DNA from 3 places in the Dermacoccus sp. PAMC28757 genome. Region 2 is predicted to be linked to each of the others. Evidence: predicted binding sites of a transcription regulator. Region 2 holds the regulator's gene; each other region holds the start of a gene.
What was found. Region 2 encodes LexA, which represses DNA repair genes until DNA is damaged. Its sites were predicted from a motif close to TCGAACANNTGTTCGA; they were not measured.
Positions count from the first base shown of each region.

Region 1 (4,210 bases), 930 kb from region 2:
GGCGTCGCCCAGCGCAGCAACTCCTCGAGGCCGGACTCGATGAGCGACGGGTCCTCCTTGAGCAGCTTGAACTGGTCGGGCTGCGCGATGAGGCCCAGCATGATCTGGCTGATCGCGTGGCGCGTCGTCTCGTTGCCGGCGATGACGAGCAGCGAGAAGTAGTTGTTGAAGTCCTGGTCCGAGAGCGGCACGCCGTCCTCGGGCATCTTGTTGGCGAGGATCGAGACGAGGTCCTTGCCCTCGCCGCCGACGCGCTTGTCACGCAGGTCGCGCCCGTAGTCCCAGACGTCCTGCACGGTGGGCGAACGGAACGGCAGGTGGCGGTACTTCTCCGACTCGGGCGAGTCGAGCAGGTGCTGCGTGTAGTCCGGGTCGGTGTTGGCCACCATCTCGTTGCCCCACGCGATGAGCTGCGGCGTGTGGTCGCGCGGCACGTCGAGCAGGCGCGCGAGCACCTGGATCGGGAAGTCGGCCGAGATCTTCTCGACGAAGTCGAACTCGCCGTCGGGCGACGTCTTCTTCGCCTCGTCGATCGTGTTCTTCGTCAGCTCGCGCAGGAACGCCTCGTAGTTCTTGAGGAGGTTGCGCGGCGAGAACTCACGCTGGATGAGCTTGCGCAGCGCCGTGTGACGCGCGCCGTCCGTCTCCAGCATGGAACGGCGGAAGTCCATGAGGTCGTCGTCGACGTCCTCGAGGTTGACGAACTTCTCCGACGTGAACGTCTCGGAGTCCTTGTCGACGGCCCAGATGTCGTCGTACTTCGTGACGGCCCAGAAGCCCTTGCCGTCGGACTCCTCGTTCCAGTGCACCGGGTCACCGGCGCGCAGGGCGGCGAACTGGGCCCAACCCTCGTTGTCGCGGAACCTGTCGAGGTTCGCGAGGTCGACGTCTTCGAGCGTGTACTGGCTGCTGGGTGCGGCACCCACGTCAGTGGTCATGTCGGTCTCCTTCGATCGCTGAAGTCTGGATCACAGGTGGTAGGTGTACTCACGGAACTCCCAGTCCGTGATGAAGGCGTTGAAACGCTCGATCTCGTTGCGCTTGTACGCGAGGAAGGTCGTGACGAAGCCCTCGCCGAGCACCTCGCGCATCTCCGAGTCGGCCTCGAGGGCGTCGAGCGCCTCGCACAGGGACGAGGGCAGCTTGGGCGAACGCTCCGGGTCGTAGCCGTAGCCCTCGAGCGCGGGGCCCGGGTCGATCTCGTTCTTGATGCCGAGGTAGGCCGCGGCCAGCGTCGCCGCCGTGAGCAGGTAGGGGTTGGCCGACGCGTCGCCGAGGCGCAGCTCCAGGCGCGACGCCGAGCCACGCTCCGGAGGGATGCGCACCATCGCGCTGCGGTTGTCGAGACCCCAGTCGATGAGCCACGGGGCGAGCGTGTCCGGCCCGAAGCGCTTGTAGGAGTTGATCGTCGGGTTCGCGAGCGCCGCGAGCGCCGGGGCGTGCTTGAGGATGCCGCCGATCGCGTGGTGAGCGACGGCGGAGAGGCCGTTGTGGCTGTTCGGGTCGTCGAAGAGGTGGTTGCCCGCGGCGTCCTGCGTCGAGAAGTGCAGGTGGAAGCCCGAGCCGCCCTCATCGTTGAACGGCTTGGCCATGAACGTCGCGAGCTTGCCCCCGGCGCGCGCCATCTCCTTGACGGCGGCCTTGAAGCGGAACGCGCGGTCGGAGGCGTCGAGTGCGTCGGAGTGCCAGAGGTTGATCTCGAACTGGCCGGAGCTGAACTCGTGGTTCGCGGCGATGACGTCGAGGTCGTAGGCGCCGAGCTGACGCAGCGAGGCGAGCAGAACGTTCTCGGGGTCGCCGCGCAGGCCGGAGACGTAGACGTTGCCGGGGCTCTCGCCGTAGCGCGCCCAGCCGGAGTCGTTCGTGTCCGACTCCTCGAGGAGGTAGAACTCGAGCTCCGGGCCGCAGATCGGGGTGCCCGCGATGGAGCTGAACTTCTCGATGACCTGCTTGAGGACGTAGCGCGGGCTCTCGGCGGACGGCGAACCGTCCGGGTTGAACACGTCGGCGATGACGTGGGCGACGCCCGGCTCCCACGGCACGGTCTTGATCGTCGCGATGTCGGGGTAGGCCACGATGTCGGGCAAACCCGCGGCGAGGCCGCCCTCGATGTCGACGACGTCACCCATGGGCGTCGTGCCGTAGACGCTGCGGCAGAACGCGACGCCGTGGCCGGTGGTGCGCTCGAAGCGGTTGACCAGCAGATCCTTGCTGCGGTCGGTGCCGATGATGTCGGAGTAGCCGAGGCGGACGACGTCGATGCCCTCCGCCGCACACTTGCTCATGGCTTCCGCCATTAGCCTCGAGTCGATCTTCGTCATGCCATCGCCTTTCACGCCTTTGTGAGCGAACGCCTCCCCCGACGGTTGCCGTGCCGGGAGTGAGTCAAAAGGTCGTTCGGATCCGAACAGTAGCCGTGTGACTCAGACCACACAACCCCTCTTGATCGGGTAGCCTAGCCGGTGTCGTACGGACACGAACGATTTCTCGGCAACAAACTTGCGGCACGGGCCGCAGACGGTGAAAGGGTGCACGCACATGAGCGACCAGAAGGGCTTCTTCTACCCCCGCACCGCCGGCGGAACCTCGGGCATCATCCCGAGCCCGCCGTGGTACTACTCGGGCGACCTGCTGACGGTCGAGTACCGCACCAACCCGGAGCGTGTGCGCGAACTCCTGCCCGCCCCACTGGAACTCGCTGACGAGGACCCGGGCGCCGTTGCGCTCATCTGGGCCGAGTGGCAGAGCTGCTCCAGCTCCCGCGAGGAGCTGCTCGACCCGGTGCGCGCCCAGTACAAGGAGGCGTTCGTCGTCGTCCGCTGCTCGTACAAGGGCAAGACGTTCAGCCGCTGCGTCTACATCTGGGTCGACAAGGACTTCGCGATCGGCCGCGGCCTGCACCAGGGCTACCCGAAGAAGCTCGGCTCGATGTGGCAGACGCGCCCCCACCCCTTCGCGCAGGGTGCGCCGCAGATCGCCGAGGGCGGCATGTTCGGTGCGACGCTCGCCGCCGGCGACCGTCGTCTCGCCGAGGCCGTGCTGACGCTGCGTGAGCCGAGCGAGACGAACGGCTTCGTCAACGGCCACCCGATGGCCCACCACCGCATCTACCCCGACATCGCCCGCGGGGCGACGGGCGACGCCTACAGCGAGCTCATATCGTCCGGCGCGGCCGAGTTCGAGGGCGGGCAGGCGTGGCGTGGTGACATCGATCTGCGCCTGTTCGAATCGCCCACGGAGGAACTCGCCGCCCTGGAGGTCGACGAGATCATCGGCGGCTACTACCGGCAGATCGGCGTCGTCTGGAACGGCGGCGAGACGCTCGAACGTCTCGTGTGAGCCAGGCGGCCGCGAAGGGCGGCAGCCTGCGTCGCAGATGAGTTCGTGGACACATGGCACGCAGCGTCACGCCGCCGACCCACCCCACCCCGGACGGGTGTAGTGTGAGGTGGATCACTACGAGGGGGGAAGGGATGCGGCACAAATCCCGTCCACAGGGTTGCGCCTGCGGGTGCGGCCCCGGCTGCGTCCACGCTCGGCTCGCCGACGCGATCCCCCTCGTCAGTTCGCTGTTGAGCTCGACGGCACGCGACGAGGGTCTTGTCATCGCCATCGCGGACCGCGAGGCACGCCTGCACTACGTCGACGGAGACTCCCGCGCCCGCAGCCGCGCCGAGAGCATCGGCTTCACCGCGGGGGCGAACTGGTCGGAGGCGCAGGTCGGCACGAACGCGCCGGGCCGAGCTGTGGCCCGCGGCGAGGCGGTCTCGATCCATCGCGAGGAGCACACGCGCCCGGACGTCCACCCGTTCAGCTGCTCCGCGGCGCCGCTCGTCGACCCCGTCACCGGCGAGGTGCTCGGCGCTCTCGACGTGACGGGAGGTGACGCTGCGGCAGACCGGCGCACCCTCGCACTCGTGCAGGCCACCGCGGCCGCGGTGGCTCGTGAACTTCGCCTCGCCGGGGTGCCGGTCGGCCCTCCACCGCACACGAGCGCGCGGCTGCGTCTCGTCCATCACGGCCGCCCCTGCATCGAAACGGGTACGGCCACCCACGCACTCACCGACCGCCACGCCGAACTCCTCGCGACACTCGCGCTCAAACCCCAAGGCCTCAGCGCCGACGAGATCGGGGCCCTCGTCTACCCGGACGGCACGCCGCCCGCCACCATCCGCGGCGAGTTGCTGCGGCTTCGTCGACGGCTCGACAC
Region 1 is NZ_CP060292.1:446,440-450,649, forward strand. It holds gene H7F30_RS02150 (cytochrome P450) at 1-938, opposite strand, end outside; gene H7F30_RS02155 (glutamine synthetase family protein) at 969-2,321, opposite strand; gene H7F30_RS02160 (acetoacetate decarboxylase family protein) at 2,539-3,339, shown strand; gene H7F30_RS02165 (GAF domain-containing protein) at 3,474-4,210, shown strand, end outside.
Region 1: the regulator LexA is predicted to act here: its motif matches at 2,386-2,401, upstream of H7F30_RS02160 (acetoacetate decarboxylase family protein).

Region 2 (4,210 bases):
CGCCTTCGTCTCGATGAACTCCTCGATGTCCGGGTGGTCGACGTCGAGGACGACCATCTTGGCCGCACGACGCGTGGCGCCGCCGGACTTGATGGTGCCTGCCGAGGCGTCGGCGCCGCGCATGAACGAGACCGGGCCGGAGGCGGTGCCACCGGAGGACAGCAGCTCCTTCGAGGAACGGATACGCGAGAGGTTGAGGCCGGCACCGGAGCCGCCCTTGAAGATGAAGCCCTCTTCCTTGTACCAGTTGAGGATCGAGTCCATCGAGTCGTCGACGGACAGGATGAAGCACGCGCTGACCTGCTGCGGGCTCGCCGTACCCACGTTGAACCACACCGGCGAGTTGAACGAGAAGACCTGGTGCAGCAAGGCGTACGTGAGCTCGTGCTCGAAGATCTCGGCGTCGGCGTCGGACGCGAAGTAGCCGTTGTCCTTGCCGGCCTTCGTGTACGTGAGCACGACGCGGTCGATGAGCTGCTTGAGCGACTTCTCGCGAGCGTCCGACCCCAGCGCGCCACGGAAGTACTTCGTCGTGACGATGGTGGAGGCGTTGAGCGACCAGAAGTCGGGGAACTCGACACCACGCTGCTCGAAGATCGTCTCGCCGGTCTTCCAGTTCTGCTGGACGACGTCACGCAGCTCCCAGGTCACCGCGTCGTAGGGGTGGACGCCCGGGGTGGTGAAGATCCGCTCGATCGTGACGCCGTTGTTCCGGCGACCCGACTTGGCTCGAGCCTTCGTGGTCTCGGTCATGACCGCATGCCTCCTGGCACTTCTCGTGGGTTTGGTGTGGTGTGTCGTGAAGTAGGGGGTGAGTCTGTGGAGCTCAGCCGGCGTCGCGCAGAGCGTGCCTGCGCAGGTCGGCGACGGCGTCCTCGAAGTCAGTCAGTGACTCGAAGGCCTGGTAGACGGACGCGAACCGCAGGTACGCGACGTGGTCAAGTTCGCGCAGCGGGCCGAGGATCTCGATGCCGACATCGTGGGCGTCGATCTCCGCAGCCCCCTTGGAGCGGATCGACTCCTCCACCTGCTGAGCGAGGACGGCGAGCTGATCGTCGGAAACCGGGCGGCCCTGGCAGGCCTTGCGCACGCCCGACATGACCTTGTCGCGAGAGAAGGGTTCGCTCACACCGGAGCGCTTGACGACCGTGAGGCTCGCGGTCTCGACGGTGGAGAAACGCTTGCCGCAGTCGGGGCACTGGCGGCGACGCTTGATGCAGGTGCCGTCCTCGGTCGAACGGGAGTCGACCACACGGGAGTCGGCGTTGCGGCAGAAGGGACAGTGCACGTGCCACGCCTCTCGATCGCAGGATTCCACCGCCTCGTGACGGTATGAACCCCAACACCGGCATCGCGGGAACTCTTCCGCAAACAACCACATGTTGGGGGCATTAGGGCGCCTGTGCCCTACATCTAGGAATCCTAGGTTGCGTTGGCGACCGCTCGCAACCGTGTCGGCAAACCCGGCGCACCAACCCCAGCAATGACGCGGAAAAGATGTGCGGCTCGCCCCAGCGACACGCCGAGGGGGCCGCTCAGCCTGCCGGAACGAGAATTCGCTGGCCGGCCTGAACGTGCATCGAGCTCATGTTGTTGGCCTCCTGGATGGCCACCACACCACGGTCGTTACGCAAGGACGGCAGCTCACGAGCGGCGATCTGAGAAAGGGTCTCCCCGTCCTTCACCGTGACCGACGTCGCGCCACCGGCAGGGTTAGCTTCGGCCACGGCCTTGGCCGCAAGGAGGCCACCGCCGACGAGAATCAGAAGCGCCAGAAGGGCAGCGAAGCGACGGCGAGCGAGAACGGCACGACGCGTCAACGGGGCGCGCCGCGCGCTACGACCACCCTCGAGGGAATCGACGACCGCAGGCCCCGACGGAACGAGGTGCAGGTGACGACGGGGGCTCGGCGCGACCGCCGGGACGTCCAGACTGGGCACAGCACTCATGTTCATTCCTCCTGACTCGGCGCGGATGCATCGAACATCCGTGCGATAGAACAACTGTACGACACAAACGTTCGAAAGCAAGGCCGTCGGCGGCGTGTTTCTCGTACATGTTTGCGAAAACTGTGTACGGTGGTGCCTACGTTGATCCCGAACGCTCACACCGAATCAGCGGCCACCGACAACCCCGGAATTCCGGGGAGAATCAGGGCTCCGCACCGAGGTCCGCGTCCGCGAGATCACTGTTTTCGTCGATGTGAGGAGACGCCATGGGTGAGGTCCACTCCATGAACAACCGCGCGAAGGGCAAACTGACCCCGCGCCAGCAGAAAGTGCTCACCGTCATCCGGCGCTCGGTCGACGAGCGCGGTTACCCGCCGAGTCTGCGCGAGATCGGTGAGGCCGTCGGGCTGACGAGCCCGAGCTCCGTCGCACACCAGCTCGCCACGCTCGAGCGCAAGGGTTACCTGCGTCGCGACCCCAACCGCCCTCGCGCCATGGAGGTCGTCTCCCCCGACGACGGCGCCGACACCCGCGGTTACCGCGGAGGCACCTCGGTGCGTGCAGCGTCCGAGAGCACGTACGACGAGACCGACTCGGGCAACGAGCGTCCGCAGGCCTCCTTCGTCCCCGTCGTCGGACGCATCGCCGCCGGCGGGCCGATCCTGGCCGAGCAGGCCGTCGAGGACGTGTTCCCCCTCCCCCGTCAGATCGTCGGTGACGGCGAACTGTTCCTGCTCAAGGTTGTCGGCGACTCGATGATCGAAGCCGCCATCTGCGACGGCGACTGGGTCGTCGTGCGCCAGCAGCCGGAGGCGTCCAACGGTGAGATCGTGGCTGCGCTGCTCGACGGCGAGGCCACCGTGAAGACGTTCAAGCGCACGAACGGCAAGACGTGGCTCCTGCCCGCGAACGAGAACTACGAGCCGATCGACGGCGACGAAGCCAGCATCATGGGCAAGGTCACGGCGGTGCTGCGCAGCGTCTGACTCTCGCCCACCCTCACGTCGTCGCGTTCGCCTCGGTCTGCACCTGCAGGCCGAGGCGTTCGCATGTCGCGGTGAGGGTGGCACCAAGCGGTTCGTGCAGCACGAGATCGGCGCGCTCCGAACCGCGCATGCTTCCCAGACCGACCAGGGCCACGGGCTTGCCCGCCTTGAGCCCGGCCGAGACGAACCGGAAGCCCGACATCACCTTGAGCGAACTTCCGAGAACGAGAACCGCCCGTGACAGTTCGAGCTGCGCGTAGCAGTGCTCAACCGTCGCGGTGGGCACGCTCTCGCCGAACATCACGACGTCGGGCTTAACGACGAGCGAACCACAGTGCGGACAGGCCACGAGGACGAACGCATCCTCTGCACTCCGGGCAACCTCGGCGTCTCCGTCGGCCAACAGGGCCACGTCGCGCGGGAGGTTCGGGTTGGCGTCGCGGATGCGCCCCTGGAACTCGGCTCGATTCGAGCGGCTGCCGCACTCGACGCACTGCACCGAGGAGAGCGAACCGTGCAGTTCGAGGGCGTCCGCTCCGGAGGCCGCATGAAGACCGTCGACGTTCTGCGTCACGAGGTGTTGCACGAGACCTGCGCGCTGCAAGGCTGCAACAGCGTGGTGGCCGCCGTTGGGCCGAGCCGCGGCGAAACGTTCCCACCCGACGGCGCTGCGAACCCAGTAGCGTCGGCGCGCGTCGTCCCCGCTGAGGAACTGCTGGAACGTCATGGGAACCGTTCGGCGGGTGCCGTCAGGCTTGCGGTAGTCGGGAATGCCCGACTCGGTCGAGAGACCCGCCCCGGTGAGCACGAACAGGTCGCCCTGCGCGACGAACTCCGCCAACTCTGCAGTCACAGGTGGCCCCTCATTCGACAATCGATAGAAACTACAACATCCGATAACGCCGGGTTATTCTCTACGGATGATCGACGCCGCCGGCCTTCGGGTCATGAAAGCCATTGCCCAGGAGGGTAGCTTCACCGCTGCCGCTGCTTCCCTGGGCTACTCCCAGCCTGCCGTGTCCCAGATGGTGCGCCGCTTGGAGGACAAGACGGGCACGGCTCTCGTCGAGCGCCTCGGACGTTCGGTGCGTCTGACCGAGGCGGGCCACGTGCTCGCCCGCACAGCCACTCCGGTGCTCGCCGCTCTCGAGGCGGCGGAGGGCGAAGTGGCCTCGATCGCCGGCCTGAGGGCGGGACGAGTGCGCCTCATGGCCTTCCCCTCGGCCTCGTCGACCGTCGTCCCACGAGCGCTGTCGCTCGTCAAGCAGCGCTACC
Region 2 is NZ_CP060292.1:2,621,431-2,625,640, forward strand. It holds gene H7F30_RS12460 (vitamin B12-dependent ribonucleotide reductase) at 1-753, opposite strand, end outside; gene nrdR (transcriptional regulator NrdR) at 827-1,288, opposite strand; gene H7F30_RS12470 (LysM peptidoglycan-binding domain-containing protein) at 1,536-1,949, opposite strand; gene lexA (transcriptional repressor LexA) at 2,216-2,935, shown strand; gene H7F30_RS12480 (Sir2 family NAD-dependent protein deacetylase) at 2,949-3,788, opposite strand; gene H7F30_RS12485 (LysR family transcriptional regulator) at 3,856-4,210, shown strand, end outside.

Region 3 (4,210 bases), 800 kb from region 2:
CCGCGCGGGCCAACGGCGGCGAGCCCGACGCCGGACGACGCCTGCTGGCCTGGGCTCACGCGGCCGAGTTGGTAGATGCTCGGGCATCCAGTTCGACCTGGACGTACGCGACACCGGATGAGCGCCGTTGGTGGGCCGATTTGTGGGCCGACCGTGTGAGCCGGACCGCCCTCACCGAACAGCTCGCGGAGGGGTCTGTCGCGGGATCGAACGACGTGGACGTCATGGCGGCGGCGTGGCGATCGTGGGGCGAGCACCCCGACGGCTGGTTCTGTGTTCCTCACGGTGAGGTGCTCTGGCGCAAACCCTGACGGGACACTCTCCCGGAACGGGGCACGCGGTGTAGGGCGTCAGTGCGCCAGACGCGTGGATCGTGTGGTGCCCGTCGGTTGTCCGCCGGTCGTCGATCGTGAAGCCCGCGTGCTCCAACTGCTCTTCCCACCAGGTTTCGCTGCGCTTGTTCACCATGACGTTCATCGACTGGCCATAGCCCTCGGTCTTGATGCGTGAACCGGAGCCCACATCCCCGCCCTCACGTCGCCATTCTCGCGGCCCACTCAGGCGATGAGTGCGTAACCCTCGCGCGAGGTGATTTCGTACGCCGTCGGGTCGGCGGGGTCGGTGCGGTACCAGGCGCCGGTCGGCGAGTTCCAGACGCACACTCCATCGGTGCGCATGGCCACGGCCCACCCGCCGAACGTCTTGGCACGGTGGTGGTGGCGGCACAGCAGCTGCAGGTTCTCACCCGACGTGGCGCCGCCGTCGGCGTACGGCACGACGTGGTCGGCATCGCAGAACTCGCCCGGGCGCATGCAACCGGGGAAGCGGCAGTGCTCGTCGCGCTGCTCGACGAACCGGCGCGTGGTGATCGACGGGCGGTAGGTGAATCGCGACGTCCACCGCGTCACGCCGCGCTTCTCGTCGACGAGGGCGACGGTGAAGGCGGCACCGACCGCCGAGGCGAGGCGCTCCCCGCAGGCCGCCGACACAACACCGACGCCGGGCACGTGAAGGTCGGCGACTCGCGTCGTCGAGCGCGGGGCGGTTGCGGCGCGTCGCTGACCTGCCGTTCCTATCCCGACGCCATCACCAACCTGCCCTGCGGCAAGTGGCGCGACGCCGTCCTCGGCTTCCCGGTAGAGCGCACCCCACGGGGCCTGCTCAGCGGCGGGCCGCGCAACGCCACGGCCCGAGCCACCCTGTGCAGAACAGCCTCGACTGCGATCGACCGCACCGAATGAAACGGGCACACCGCTCCCCTGACCGGCGAAGGGCATGGTTGTGCCTGGGGTGGTGCCGTCCTCGAAACAGCGCACGGGCACGGTGAGCCGCACGATGGGGTCGAACCTCACGGAGCCGAGGAGCAGGTCGACGAAGGCATCGACCCGCGCCCGGTTCATCCGGTACCGCGTCGCGCCGCCGTGCAGACGCTCGTGTTCCTGCGCCAGCTGGCGCGCACGCGCATCGATGGCGACCTGGACCTGCCACGCCTGGTCGGCGTCCATGACAACGGTCATCTGCGTGAGCCTGGGCTGATCGGGGTGCTCGCGGAACGAGACCTCGACGAGCGCCTCCGACGCGTCCTCATCCGCCGGCGCCGATAATCCGAGCGAGGCAAGGAGCCGCCGCACACGACGCTTCACTGCGGCCGAACCGCCCAACAGCGCCCGGCCGGACACGAGCATCCCCTCGACGCTCTCCCGCTCGGCCAGCGCGAGGTGTTCGAGTTCGCGAAGCACCGTCTCGCAAGTCGTCATGCGCATCTCGCCCGCGCCGGCCATGACGAACATGCGAGGCAACGAGGCTCGCACGGCATCACCCGCTTCAGCCCACGCCTCCGCCGTACCGACACGGACTCCGAGCCGGGCCGCCAGATCGTCGGCAGCGAACTCGCCGGGCACGAACTGACGCGGGTCGCTCTCCCACTGGTCGACCTCGAGAACGTCGTGTCGCGTGACGACGCGAGCGTGGGCCGCCGCGAAGGCGTGCATCGTGGCGTCGGCGCTGCGCGAGACGTACGCGGCCGTGACGGTGAGCTCTTCGAGGGCGCGTCGCTCGGCGTCGAGTTGGGCGAGTTCCTCATCAACGGTTACCGCGTCCACCGCGAGCGCCGAAGGCTCACCCCAGTCGATCGTCGGACGCGATGCGACCTCGAAGAGTTCGACGCCCACCGCGTGCCACGCCTCGACCCGCGCTTCGAGAGGCAGCGCACGAACAGCGGCCAGCACCTCGGCCACGTCGTCACGCTGTGTTGTCTCCACGCCTCATTTTATCGAACTTATGTTCGATTATCGAGCGAAAAGCCCGCCCAAATTTACCGGAGAGAAGCGGTCAGACACCGCCGCCAGCAGCTGACGCAGTTGGGTGCACCTGACGCACTCTGAGCCTGCTCAAACCGCATCAGCTGCACCGAAGTGCGTCAGCTGCACCAAGGCCCCCAACGCAAACGCCGCTGGGGCGTCACATCTTCTCGGGCGTCTCGATGCCGAGGAGGCCGAGGCCGTCGCTGAGCACCTGCAGCGTCAGTGCGCACAGGGCGAGGCGCGAGTCGCGCACGGCGTCGTCGTCGGCCTTGAGCACCGGGCACTTCTCGTAGAAGGCCGTGAACGCCGTCGCGAGTTCGAAGAGGTACGCGGCGAGCCGGTGCGGTTCGAGCGTCTCGCCGACAAGCGCGACGACGGCGCCGTAGTCGAGCAGCTTCAGCGCGAGCGCGCGCTCGGCGTCCTCACCGATCGTGATGGCGGACGCAGGCGTCGCACCCGCGTCGGCGGCCTTGGCGAGGATCGAGCGGATACGCGTGGCGGCGTACTGCAGGTACGGGCCCGTGTTGCCGGTGAGCGCGAGCATGCGGTCGAAGTCGAACGTGTACTCGCTGTCGTGGGAGACCGACAGGTCCGAGTACTTCACCGCGCCGATGCCGACCTGGCGCGCGACGACGGCGCGCTCGGCGTCCGTCATGTCGGCCTTCGACTCCGCGACGACCTTCTCGGCGCGCTCGATGGCCTCGTCGAGCAGCTCCATGAGCCGCACCGAGTCACCCGAACGCGTCTTGAGCATCTTGCCGTCCGCGCCGAGCACCGAACCGATCTGCACGTGGATCGGCGTCGACTCCGGCCGGATGTAGCCCGCCTTGTCCGCCGCCGACCACGTCATGCGGAAGTGCAGGTTCTGCGGCGCGCCGACGACGTAGACGAGCCGGTCGCCGAGCAGATCCTGCGAGCGGTGCCGGACGGTGGCGAGGTCGGTCGTCGCGTAGCCGTAGCCGCCGTCGCTCTTGCGGATGATGAGCGGCACGGGAGCGTCGTCACGGCCGGTGAACTCGTCCTGGAAGATGCACAGCGCGCCGTCGGAGATCCGCGCGATACCGCGCGACTCGAGGTCCTCACAAATGCCCGCGAGTTCGTCGTTGTACGTCGACTCACCCGCGAGGTCGGCGTCCGTCAGCGTCACGCCGAGCGTCGAGTACACCCGGTTGAAGTACGCCTTGGAGCGGTCCATGAGCTTGTTCCAGTGCGCCAGCGTCTCCGGGTCGCCGCCCTGCAGCAGCGTCACCCGCTTGCGGGCCCGCATGTTGAAGTCGCCCTTCGAGCCGGCCGGCTCCGCCTTCTCCGCCGTGTCGAACTTGACGCGCGCGGCCTGGTAGAACGCGTTGGGGTCGGTCTCGAGAAGCTCCGCCTCCGGGCTGTTCTCGCCGACCTCGAGCAAGTGCTCGATGAGCATGCCGAACGGCGTGCCCCAGTCGCCGACGTGGTTCTGGCGCACGACGGTGTGCCCGAGGCGCTCGAGCACGCGCGCGAGCGAGTCACCGACGACCGTCGTGCGCAGGTGACCGACGTGCATCTCCTTCGCGACGTTCGGCGAGGAGTAGTCGAGCGGAATGACCTCGAGCTTGCTCGGGGGCAGGACGCCGAGGGTGCCGTCGGCCAGGATCGTGGAAGCCTCCGCGGCCACCCAGTCCGTCGACAGCGTGATGTTGAGGAAGCCCGGGCCGGCGATCGCGACGTCCGAGATGAGCTGCATCGCAGCGGAGTCCGCCTTGAGGGCCTCGACGATGGCCGTCGCCACCTCGCGCGGGTTCTTGCCCACCTTCTTCGCGAGCGCCATCGCCGCGTTGACCTGGACGTCGGCGCTCGTCTGCTTCTTGTTGGCAGGTCGGATGACCGGGTCCGCGTCTCGCCACTCCTCGCCGAACGACGTGGCGATGGCGTTC
Region 3 is NZ_CP060292.1:318,791-323,000, forward strand. It holds gene H7F30_RS01485 (class I SAM-dependent methyltransferase) at 1-311, shown strand, start outside; gene H7F30_RS01490 (HNH endonuclease signature motif containing protein) at 558-2,261, opposite strand; gene argS (arginine--tRNA ligase) at 2,461-4,210, opposite strand, start outside.
Region 3: the regulator LexA is predicted to act here: its motif matches at 2,273-2,288, upstream of H7F30_RS01490 (HNH endonuclease signature motif containing protein).